Regions from separate parts of the Brevibacillus sp. FSL L8-0520 genome, predicted to be linked through region 2. Evidence: riboswitches for the same ligand, from Rfam matches in the RefSeq annotation. Region 2 holds a riboswitch; the other holds the start of a gene.
What was found. Region 2 has a riboswitch for S-adenosylmethionine ahead of metH (methionine synthase). Riboswitches for the same ligand answer to the same signal wherever they lie in the genome.
Positions count from the first base shown of each region.

Region 1: linked by a shared signal. The riboswitch ahead of NSQ24_RS22915 (ABC transporter permease) and the one ahead of metH (methionine synthase) in region 2 are both predicted to bind S-adenosylmethionine.

Region 1 covers NZ_CP150171.1:4,675,872-4,681,605, forward strand. The annotation lists gene NSQ24_RS22900 (ABC transporter ATP-binding protein) at 1-115, opposite strand, end outside; gene NSQ24_RS22905 (ABC transporter ATP-binding protein) at 108-1,130, opposite strand; gene NSQ24_RS22910 (ABC transporter permease) at 1,144-2,091, opposite strand; gene NSQ24_RS22915 (ABC transporter permease) at 2,096-3,028, opposite strand; SAM riboswitch class I at 3,145-3,249, opposite strand; gene NSQ24_RS22920 (multicopper oxidase family protein) at 3,676-5,734, opposite strand, start outside.
Region 2 covers NZ_CP150171.1:2,196,989-2,202,722, reverse strand. The annotation lists gene metH (methionine synthase) at 1-2,589, opposite strand, end outside; SAM riboswitch class I at 2,691-2,791, opposite strand; gene NSQ24_RS10930 (YjcZ family sporulation protein) at 2,991-3,095, shown strand; gene NSQ24_RS10925 (AraC family transcriptional regulator) at 3,263-4,123, shown strand; gene NSQ24_RS10920 (hypothetical protein) at 4,220-4,699, shown strand; T-box leader at 4,742-4,990, shown strand; gene argS (arginine--tRNA ligase) at 5,048-5,734, shown strand, end outside.

The DNA.
Region 1 (5,734 bases), 2.5 Mb from region 2:
GCGTCTCCCCCCGCCTGATGGCAAAAGAAACGCGGTCAACAGCCCTGACCCGTTGGCCGCCGCCAATCTCAAACGATTTGGCGAGATTCTCCACCTCCACGATGTTGTCAAGCATATGTCTCCCTCCCTGCTGCAATCCACGCTTCCGCCTTCGGGGCACGCGGGTCGTTCAGCCAGCAGCTCGCCTCATGAGAATCGGAAAACGATTCGGCTGGCGGCATATGCGCCAGGCAAATTTCCATAGCAAAGCGGCAGCGGGCGGCAAACGGACAGCCGGCTGGCGGACGAAACAAATCCGGCGGAGTCCCTTCGATGGGGACCAGCCGCTCTTTTTTGCCTGCCGCAAGACGCGGCACAGACTGCAGCAGCCCTTGTGTGTATGGATGGCGCGGGTTGTCAAAAATCTCTTCCGCCCGGCCGCTCTCCACCACTGCGCCCGCGTACATCACCGTCACGTGGTCGGCCACCTCTGCGACTACGCCCAGATCGTGGGTGATCAAAATGATCGATGTGTTCAACTGCTGCTGCAGCTCCTTCATCAGCCGAAGGATTTGCGCCTGTATGGTCACGTCGAGCGCCGTCGTCGGCTCGTCGGCGATGATCAGCTCTGGATGGCAAGCCAGCGCCATGGCGATGCCGACACGCTGCCGCATGCCTCCGCTCAGCTCGTGCGGATATTGTTCATACCGCCTCGCCGCCTCCGGAATGCCCACCCTCTCCAGCAGCTTCAGCGTCTCTTCCTTTGCTTCCGCCTTCGTCTGCTTTCGATGCTTGATCAGCCCTTCGGCAATCTGTGTCCCGATTTTCATCGTCGGGTTCAGCGAGGTCATCGGGTCCTGAAAGATCATGCCGATCTGCGAGCCGCGAATCTGCTGCCACTCCTGTTTCGTCAGCCGGGTCAGCTCACGCCCGCGAAACCGGATGCTGCCGCTCTTTACCTGGCCGGATCGGGGCGGAATCATCCCCATCAATGCCCGGGCAGTCACGCTTTTTCCGCAGCCGCTCTCTCCGACAATGGCCAGCGTCTCTCCCTCCCTCACGGAAAAGGACACCCCTCTCACTGCCTGCACCTCTCCGCCGTACGTGCGAAAGGAGACGCGCAGCTGGTCTACTTCCAACAATGGCTTCACGATGAACTCCCCCTCATTTCCTGATGCGCGGGTCCAGCGCGTCCTGCAGACCGTCCCCGAGCGCGTTGCACGCGAACATGGCAAGCGAAATCATGAATCCCGGAAAAAACAGCCGCCACCACTGCCCGCTCAGCACAACCGCCAGCGCGTCGTTGGCCATCGTTCCCCAACTGGCCGTCGGCGCTTGCACGCCCAGACCGAGAAAGCTGAGAAACGACTCGGCGAAGATCGCATGCGGAATCGTAAAGGTCAGGTTGACGATGATCACGCCAATCGTATTGGGCAGCAGATGCCTGATGATGATTTTGGCATGGGAGGTGCCCAGCTTTTCTGCCGCCAGCACAAACTCCTGCCGCTTGATCTGCATGAGCTGTCCTCTGACCAGGCGGGCCATGCCCACCCAGCCGGTCAGCGAAAGCGCAATAATGATCGTGGCGAGTCCCGGCTCCAGAACGACCATCAGCAGGATCACCACCAGCAGATACGGGATGCTGTAGAGAATTTCAGCCAGCCGCATCAGGATGTTGTCCACTCGGTCACCCAGCCTGCTCCTTCCTGCCATGTATCCGGAAATGCCGCCGATGCACACACCGATTACCAGGTCGATGGCCGCCGCCACCACACCGATAAACAAAGAGATGCGGCCGCCCATCCAGGTACGCGCCCACATGTCCCGGCCCAGATCGTCCGTTCCAAACCAGTGCTCGCCCGAGGGCGGCAGATTCCCCTGCGTCAACGACTGCTCATGCGGGCTGTGAGGAACGAGCATCGGTCCGAAGATCGAGAGCGCCACCACCGCCGCGAGCAGGAAGAACCCGAGTATCGCCAGCTTGTTGCGGCATACCCGCTGCCATACCTCCTGCCAATACCCGAGGCTGGGACGTTCCCGCTCTTCCCCGGCAAGCCGGCTTGGGTCGACAGGTCGAAACAGCGAATCCAGTTGTGTTGCCTGATTGGCCATAACGCTATCTCCCTCCGCTCGTCAATCTGATGCGCGGGTCAATCACCCGGTACAGCAGGTCGATGATGTACAAAGTAAAAATGAGCACAAAGCTGTAAAAAACAGTCATTCCCAAAATGACCGGATAATCGCGGTTAAAAATGCTTTCCACGAAGTATTTGCCAAGCCCCGGAATGGCGAAAATCTTTTCCACCACAAAGGTTCCGGTCATCAGGTTGGCAAACAGCGGACCGACAAAGGTAAGCACCGGCAGTATGGTATTGCGCATCCCGTGTCTGACGACGATGGAAAAGGTGCCAAGCCCTTTCGCCTCCGCCGTGCTTATGTATTCCTGCTGCCAGACTTCCAGCATGCTGGCTCGTACGAATCGGGCGATAATGGCAAGCGGCCCGATGGCGAGCGCAAGCGTCGGAAGAACCGAATGCTCCCAGCTCCCCCAAGCCGCGACGGGCAAAAGCTCCCATTTGACCGCCATGTATTTGATCAACAGCGGTGCCAGAATAAAACTGGGGACGGAAATCCCGACGATGGCCGCGAACATGGACAGAAAATCCAACGCCCGGTTTTGGTAGAGCGCCGCGACGATTCCGACTGTGATCCCACCTGCCAGCGCGACAAGAAACGCCTGGAGCCCCAGAACAGCCGAGGCGGGAAAGCCCTCCGCAATCAGCGTGTTCACGTCCCTTGTCTTGGACTGGATGGACGGCCCCAGGTCAAATTGCACCAAGCCTTTCAGATAGAGCAGGTACTGCATAGGGATCGGCTCATCCAGGTTGTACTGGGCCCGCATGTTTTTCACGACTTCTTCCGGAAGCATTTTGGCGTCAGACGCGAACGGGTCGCCCGGAATCAGGTGCATGATCACAAACGTCACCGTGACAATGATCCACAGCGTAACCAGCATGAGAAAGCCACGCTTGACCGCATAATGAAGCACGTTGTTTCCTCCTTTGTGCAATTGTAATACTAAGTAAATAAATACGAATACTATGGATTATACATACAGAAAGCCCCTCTCCAGAAAGAAGAGGGGCGATTTGTACGGTTCCCACCTTCTTATCTCTCAGAATAACTCCGCAGGATTTAGCACCGTAAGGTCCATCAGACCAAGGTTGCCGGGTTTCATCGGGCCAGTCCCTCCACCACTCTCGATAAGAATGTTTTATGAAGTTAAATTTCATTCACTAAATTCTTTTTTATCTTATCATTTTACTTGGATATGTCAATGCGGTTTTAGTGCATTTGATTTTTGTTTATTTGTTACAGCTTTCATAGAAATGGACAAAAAAATCAATTTACGAGATCTGACGATAGTTACTTTCTATCTTACTGGAATGTAATAAATATAAAAGCAATAGTGATCAATAGAAAAAGAACAAATAATATCCCAAACACTATACATGTGTTTGCTGCTTTTTTAAATCTTGTCAAATTGGAGTTATTCAAAGACTCGATAGAACTAAAGAAACTTTTCAATGCTCCTATTAAAAAAAGAAATGTAAAGAAAGAAAATAAATACAGCAATATCATCACTTTCCTTTCTTTCTTAACCTTATATGGCATTATCATCATGGAGTCAATCGCCTAATCCGGCAAATTCCCAGTCCTCGTCCCAACTTCATAAGAAGCCCGCACATGATCATACATAAGATGCAAAATCATGCCGGTCGCCGCATGATCCAGGTTATGGCAGTGGTCCATCCACATGCCCGGATTGTCCGCGACAAATGCGACCTCATACGATTCGCCGGGCAGCACGTTTAACGTGTCGGTAAGCCATGGAGTCTTCACCTTCTCGCCGTTCTTCTTCAAAACCGTCATATGATGCCCATGCAAATGCATCGGATGCTCGGTCAAGCTTTTATTCACAAAGGTCGTTTTGACGCTATCGCCTTCTTTGACGACAAAAGTCGGCACCCGGGGATACACCTCTCCATTGATCGTCCACAAAAAATGAAACGTGCCGTTGTAAAATCCCATCTCGTTTCCGAGAATCATTTGGAATTCCCGATCGAATTTTTTCGCTGCCGTGACGTCATTTGTGACGGGCTTACCGTAATCGGACGGGTCGAACTCGGCGGATTCCGCCTTGAAGATCGGTTCCTCCGGAGGGGTTTCGGTATAAAAAATGATGCCAGGATTGCTCGTGTTCTTGTAATCGCCGAGTTTAAAGAGAACGGGACGGTCCGGCATCGTGAAGGTCACGTCGTATCTGCCGCCCGAACCAAGCCGCAACGCTGTTTGATCGGACAATGGCTGCGGGTCTTGAATCCGCATCCCGTCAATGCTCGTGATTCGGAAATCGGTCCCCTGCAGAAGATATTTTTGTGAAAGCTTATGCGTATTGATGATTCTCAGCTTTACTTTCTTCCCCGGCTTTACCTGCTTCGTTTGCCAACCGTCTTCTTTTCCAAAGGCATGTTTATACCCTTGGCTGGTCGTCCAGCGATGGTTGATGACGGTAAACTGTTCGTCAAAGGTTTCCGCGTCCTGCTTCGACTCGACAATCAGCGTGCCGAAAAACCCTTTCACCACTTGCTCCGACGCTTGCTGATGAGAATGGAACCAGTACGTCCCTTCCTGCTCGGCCCGAAACTTGTAAGTAAACGATTGCCCCGGTTTCACGACATTTTGCGTCATCCCCGGCACGCCGTCCATTGCATTCGGCACGTTATAGCCATGCCAATGAATCGTCACTCCGCTATCGATATCTTTATTGATCAGCTTCACTTCGACCATATCGCCATGCTTCACCCTGAGCTCGGGAGCGATTTCGCCGTTATACGTCCAGGCATCGATCACGGCTCCAGACGCAAGCGGTATCTTCTCTTGCTGTGCCACCAGTTCGAACTTCACATCGGCAGGAGCGGAAATATCTCCGGTCAGAGCTGCTACTTCAACTGTCCCCGTGCCGGTTTGATGATGAGCGCCATGCTGCTCATGACGATGATGCCCGGAGCCTGCAGACATCCGTGTAGCCGCGCCGCCCCCTTCGTCAATCCGGTCGTGATTCATCATGTCGGATGCTTCCGGCAGCTTGGAGGCTTGCACTCCCGCCAGTACGTTTGATACAAGGATGGCGATTGCGACCACGGCGGTTAGCGTACCAGCAGCAACGAAGTTGACCATCCTGTAAACAAGCCCGCGCTGAAGCGGTTCCCCCCGTACAACCTTCGCGTACCTTCTTCTTGCAAAAATCGCCGGCACAAGCAAAAGGAGCGCAACCAGCATCATCCGTTGAACGACCTCAAACGGGCCGGGCAGAACAGGCTGGGCAAAGACGGTGCTGAAAGCAGCAATGCCGGATGCGAGCGCTGCCGCATAAAAGGACAGCAGTACGGATGGATGAGCCACTGTGCGCAACGCTTCCGTCGTCGGTGCATCTCCACCGGAGTCCCGCAAGCTTTTTAACCGGGGCCATACCGTTACCGTCAAATACAATTGAGAAAGCAACGTCAGCGGGATAATCGCTTTGACCGTTCCCTCTACAAACAGCCAGCCGCTCGTAACGAGTTGGCCGATGATGATCGCGTACCACAGAGCACTCAGAAGAAGCGCCGCGCCACCCACCCGCAGAAGGAAAGCTCTCCTCTTTTTCAAGCTGTCGCTGGTTTGCGAGTAAGGAAGGCCTGTTGCCACAATA
Region 2 (5,734 bases):
TTTTTCAACTTCGGGCGGGGCCTGGGCAGAAGCCGCAGCCTCGATTGCCTCCTGCTGCTCGGCCCGGAGCTTTTCTCTTGCTTCCGGGTCCTGCAGTCGATTAAACAGCTCCAGCCCGTCCATTGCATCCTTGGCGTACAGAACGATTCCTTTGTATTCGGGCGCAATCCGGTTGGACGTAAATTTACGTGTCAGTGCCGCTCCGCCTACCATCAGCGGCACGTCGATGCCAGCCTCGCGCAAATCCTGCGCGGTAATGACCATTTGCTGGGCCGATTTGACCAACAGACCGGACAGACCGATCGCATCCGGCTTCTCTTCGCGGCAAGCGGCGATCAGCTGCTCCGGCGGAACCTTGATCCCCAGATTGACGACTTCATAGCCGTTGTTGGAAAGGATGATCTCTACCAGGTTTTTTCCGATATCGTGGACGTCGCCTTTTACGGTGGCCAGCAAAATCTTCCCTTTTGCCGCCGACTCCGTTTTTTCCATAAACGGCTCCAGGAATGAAACGGATGCTTTCATTACTTCGGCGCTCTGTAGTACTTCGGCCACGATCAGTTGGTTGCTGTTGAACAGGCGGCCCACTTCTTCCATCCCGGTCATCAGCGGCCCGTTGATAATTTCCAGCGGCGCGTATTTTTCCAAAGCAAGCTTCAAATCTTCTACCAGTCCGTCTTTGGAGCCTTCGACGACATACCGCGCGAGTCTCTCTTCCAGTGGAAGCGAGGACACCTCGACTTTGGCTTCCTTTTTCTTTTGCCGGTAAAAATCGGTAAAGGAGGCAAGCGTTTCGTCCTTTGTCTCGAACAAAAGAGCTTCAGCCAGCTTTCTCTCTTCTTCAGGGATGGAAGCATAGCGCTCCAGCTTCTCCGTATTGACGATGGCATAATCGAGACCAGCGACTGTCGTATGGTAGAGGAAAACGGCATTCAGCACTTCCCGACCTGCGGCCGGAAGACCAAACGACACGTTGCTGACGCCGAGAATGGTCTTGCACTCGGGCATCGCTTCTTTGATCAGGCGAATGCCTTCTACTGTCGCCTTGGCAGAGCCGATGTACTGTTCGTCTCCTGTACCGACAGGAAACACGAGCGGGTCGAAGATGATGTCCCGCGGATTGACGCCAAACCGGTTTACCAAAAGGTCATAGGAGCGTTTTGCCACTTCCAGCTTTCGCTCGGCGGTGACAGCCATGCCGGTCTCGTCGATAGTTCCGACGACAACTGCGGCCCCGTATCTGTGGATCAAGGGCACGACTTGCTCGAACCGTTCGAGCCCGTCTTCGAGGTTGATCGAGTTGAGAATCGCTTTCCCTTGGGAATATTTCAACCCCAGCTCCATAACGCGCGCATCCGTGGAATCGATCATGAGAGGCGCCTTTACTTTTTTCACAATATATTGAAGGAATTTTTCCATATCGCCGTACTCGTCGCGGTCCGGGTCGGCCAGACAAATATCGATGACATGAGCCCCCCGCTTCACCTGTGCCCTTGCGATATCGGAAGCCTCCTCGTATTGTCCGGCTGCGATCAGATCGCGAAATTTCTTGGACCCGATGACGTTCGTGCGCTCCCCGACCAGCAGCGGGCGGTTGTCCTGTTCCACGTAGACGACATCGATCCCGGACACGGCGCTGACTGCATGCTCTTGCCGGGCACGCGGCTTGCAGTCTTTCAAGGCTTCGGCCATCGCCCGGATGTGGTCGGGCGTGGTTCCGCAGCATCCGCCCGCCACATTGAGCCATCCTTGCTCGGCAAATGCCTTGACTTTTGCCGCCAGCCCTTGCGGAGTTTCGTGATAGTGGCCGTTCTCGTCCGGGAGACCGGCATTGGGATAACAGCTCACGGCACAGTCTGCAAGACCGGATAGCGTGCGGATATGGTCGCGCATGAACTCGGGACCGGTCGCACAGTTCAGCCCGATGCTGACAGGCTTGAGGTGCTCAAGCGAGACGTAGAACGCTTCGATGTTTTGTCCCGCCAGCGTCGTGCCCATCGGCTCAATCGTCCCCGAAAGCATGACCGGCACTTCCGTCCCCAGCTCATCAAAAGCCTTGCGTATGCCGATGCCGCCCGCTTTTACGTTCAGCGTATCCTGCGAGGTTTCCAGAAGCAGCACATCCGCTCCCCCGATCAAAAGCCCTTTTGCCTGGCGGTAATACGACTCGACCAGCTCGTCAAAGGTGACCCCGCCCGTCAAAGAAAGCGTCTTGGTCGTCGGGCCCATCGCCCCTGCCACAAAGCGAGGCCACTCAGGCGTGGAATAGGCATCTGCGGCCTCGCGAGCGATTTTTGCAGCGGCGATGTTGATCTCCAGGTCCTTTTCCGCCACGTCATACTCGGCCAGGACGATGGACGTAGCGCCAAATGTATTCGTCTCGATAATATCGGCACCCGCCTCCAGGTACTTTTCATGGATCGAGCGGATGACGTCCGGCCGGGTCAGGTTCAACAGCTCGTTACAGCCGTCGTATTCCTCTCCGCCGAAGTCCTCGGCAGTCAGGTTGGCTTGCTGCAGCATTGTTCCCATCGCGCCGTCCAGTATCAGAATTTTTCGGTAAAGCTGTTCGCGAAAATTCGGTTTCATGGCAGACTCCTTTTCTCAAAGCAGATCATCTCAGATAAACAAAAAACCTCTTCTGTGTGCAGAAGAGGATTTGTCCGCGAATACGATACGCCTGACGCATCCTCTCATCTTTCAAAGCACACGGCTTTGCTGGAATTGGCACCTGAAAATTCCGGTTGCCGAGGCTTCATCGGGCCAGTCCCTCTGCCTCTCTGGATAAGAGATGTCGCTTTTTTATTCGATTCGTTCCAGTAATTGCAAGGTTTGAAAGTATCTTAACACCCCCCCTCCCCCGCGTCAATGAAGAAATTGTCCGTATCCACGCAAGTCCGGCGCCCATATTTGCCCCATATAGTCAATCGCCCACACTCTTCATGACTCCCGTGTATAGACTAAAGCATATCGGAAAGGAGGAAAACGACATGAGTACATCCTACTGCGGAAACAATATCTTCGGTGACAGCTTCGCCCTAGTGCTCGTTCTGTTTATCCTGCTGGTCATCGTAGGGTGCAATAACGACTGCTAAGCAGCTGCTTGAAAAAGGGGCCTGGAATCCAGGCTTCTTTTTTCTTGTCCAACAGGTGCACTTTGAAGAAATCAAGCAATCACTTGCCAAATCGGCACAGATTATCAAAAAACATCGTCTTCCCGGCTGTACAATAGGAGTAGCACATCTGGGAAATGGAGGCAGGTATGGATCACTACGAGCGGATTCAATGCGCAATCGAATTTATCGAAAAGCATCTTCAAGAGGAGGTGAATATCGCGGATATTGCCGCGGAAGCCTGTTTTTCCGCCTTTCATTTTCAACGGCTGTTTCAAGCGATCTCCGGTTTTTCGGTTCACGAGTACATACGAAAAAGAAGGCTGAGCGAGGCCGCCGTTTTGTTGAAACAGACGCAAACAAGCATCCTTGATCTGGCTATCGCCTGCCAGTACGGCTCCCAGGAGGCGTTTACCCGTGCTTTTGAAGCTACTTTCGGCATCACCCCGGCCAAGTTCCGAAAGGCGAACATACCTATTTTCCTGCAAAAGAAGCTGGATTTTTTGGATGATCAAAAACGAGCAAAGGGAGAAATAAGCATGAACAAACCAAACATTGTGCAATTAAACAGCATTGCCATCGTCGGGTACGCCTACAAGACAAATCTGAACAACAAACGCTACTTTGAGGACATTCCCCGCTTCTATGCCGATTTCGGAAGGAATGGACACTATATGCGGATTCCCAACAAAGCCGCCCCTGACATGGCATACGGCATTTCGTGCGATTTCCAGGATAACGGCGACTTTACGTTCATCGTCGGCGAAGAGGTAAAAAACTTGGATGGCGAGCTGGAGGATGGCTTTGTCCACTGTCTGCTTCCGGCAGGGAAATACGCCGAATTCAGGGTGATCGGCTCTGTCCAAAATACAAGAACCTATATTTACGGCACCTGGCTTCCGAATTCCAACTACGAGCGAAGAGAAGGACCTGATTTTGAAATAACCGATGTCCGCCAGTCCGTGTACCCGGATCAAATGAAAATAAAAATTTACATACCGATCGACTAGTGTTCCAGCTCCAGTCCGCCCGCTGTCCCCGCTCATTGTCAATCCATGCCCCTTTTGCTATGATGAGGTCGAAGCCAAGCAAAGGAGCGAAACGCTTTGGATCCACTACACCCTTGTGACAAGCACGAATTCCTATCGCGTATCGAAACGGTAAAAGAACTGGAACAAACCGACTTCGAGACATATTCTGTCGTGAAAGACAGCGAAAATGGCCAACACTATCTCCGGTATTCCTTTACACATATCAATCTGTCCGAAGGGGGCAGGCGCGACGAATTCGACCACTTCCTGCCGCTTGAATCGGACGATGTTCTCGCGATTCTGTTCGGAGAGCAGGCTTATCAGTTTCCGGACAACTGGAAAACCGCCTATCTTCGCAGCGGCACGGATGAGCGGCTGATGCCATTCGACCCGAGTGAAAATCACGATCTGGAAAAGGACGCGGAGGCGGAGTTGGCTTTGCTCGAGAAGCTGCAGCAGTTCAAGCAGCAATGGAATGCTGCCGAAGACAAAGAATCGCTGACCCGCGACCTGTTTCGCGATCTCGATGCGATCATAAAAAAAGCGGATGATTGAGTTGCGAAAGCCGCATCCTTTTCGCTATAATGGATGAATCATAAAGGATCGATGATGAGGAAAGTACTCCGTCAAAATGCCCAAGCGAGCCGGGGATGGTGTAAGCCCGGTGCAGGATGGCGGCAGGAATCGCACCTCGGAGATGCTGTCTGATTGCCCGGTTTATCTCTGGAGCAAGTAAGGCAGCCGGGTCTGCCCGTTATCGCAGAACAAAGCGGCTGTGCTGCCCGAAATGTAAAGGCTGCATGGCAAAAAGAGTGGCACCGCGGGAGAATACCTCTCGTCTCTTGATCAATCAGAGACGCAGAGGTTTTTTTATTTTTCATGATGAAGGGAGTTTGCATCACTATGAGTTACAAGCATCAAGTGGCTGAGATGATTTCTGCAGCCCTTTCCAAGCAAGGCGTAGATACGCTGGGGGCCGAGCAAGTGCGCAACATGCTGGAGACGCCTCCGAATCCGGCCATGGGCGATATCGCCTTCCCTTGCTTTCAACTGGCAAAGGCACTTCGCAAAGCGCCTCCTGTGATTGCAGCCGAGCTTGCCCCGCTTATCTCGGGTACGCCGGTTCGCGAAGTCCAGGCAGCTGGCCCGTACGTCAATATTTTTCTCGATCAGCAAAGTGTCGCAGCAGAGGTAGTAGGCACCATCCTCTCCGCAGGAGCCGCTTACGGCAGCCGCGACATCGGCAAAGGGCGGAAGGTTCCGATCGATCTTTCTTCTCCCAACATCGCCAAGCCGTTTTCCATGGGGCATCTTCGCTCTACCGTGATCGGAAACGCGATTGCCAACATCATGGAAAAACACGGTTACCAGCCGGTCCGCATCAACCATCTGGGCGACTGGGGCACGCAGTTCGGCAAGCTGATCGTGGCGTATCGCCTGTGGGGCGACGAAGCAAAAGTAAAAGCGGAGCCGATCAAAGAACTGCTCAGCCTCTATGTGCGCTTCCACGAAGAAGCGGAGAACGATCCGTCTTTGGAGGATCAAGGGCGCGAGTGGTTTAAAAAGCTGGAGGACGGAGACGCAGAAGCG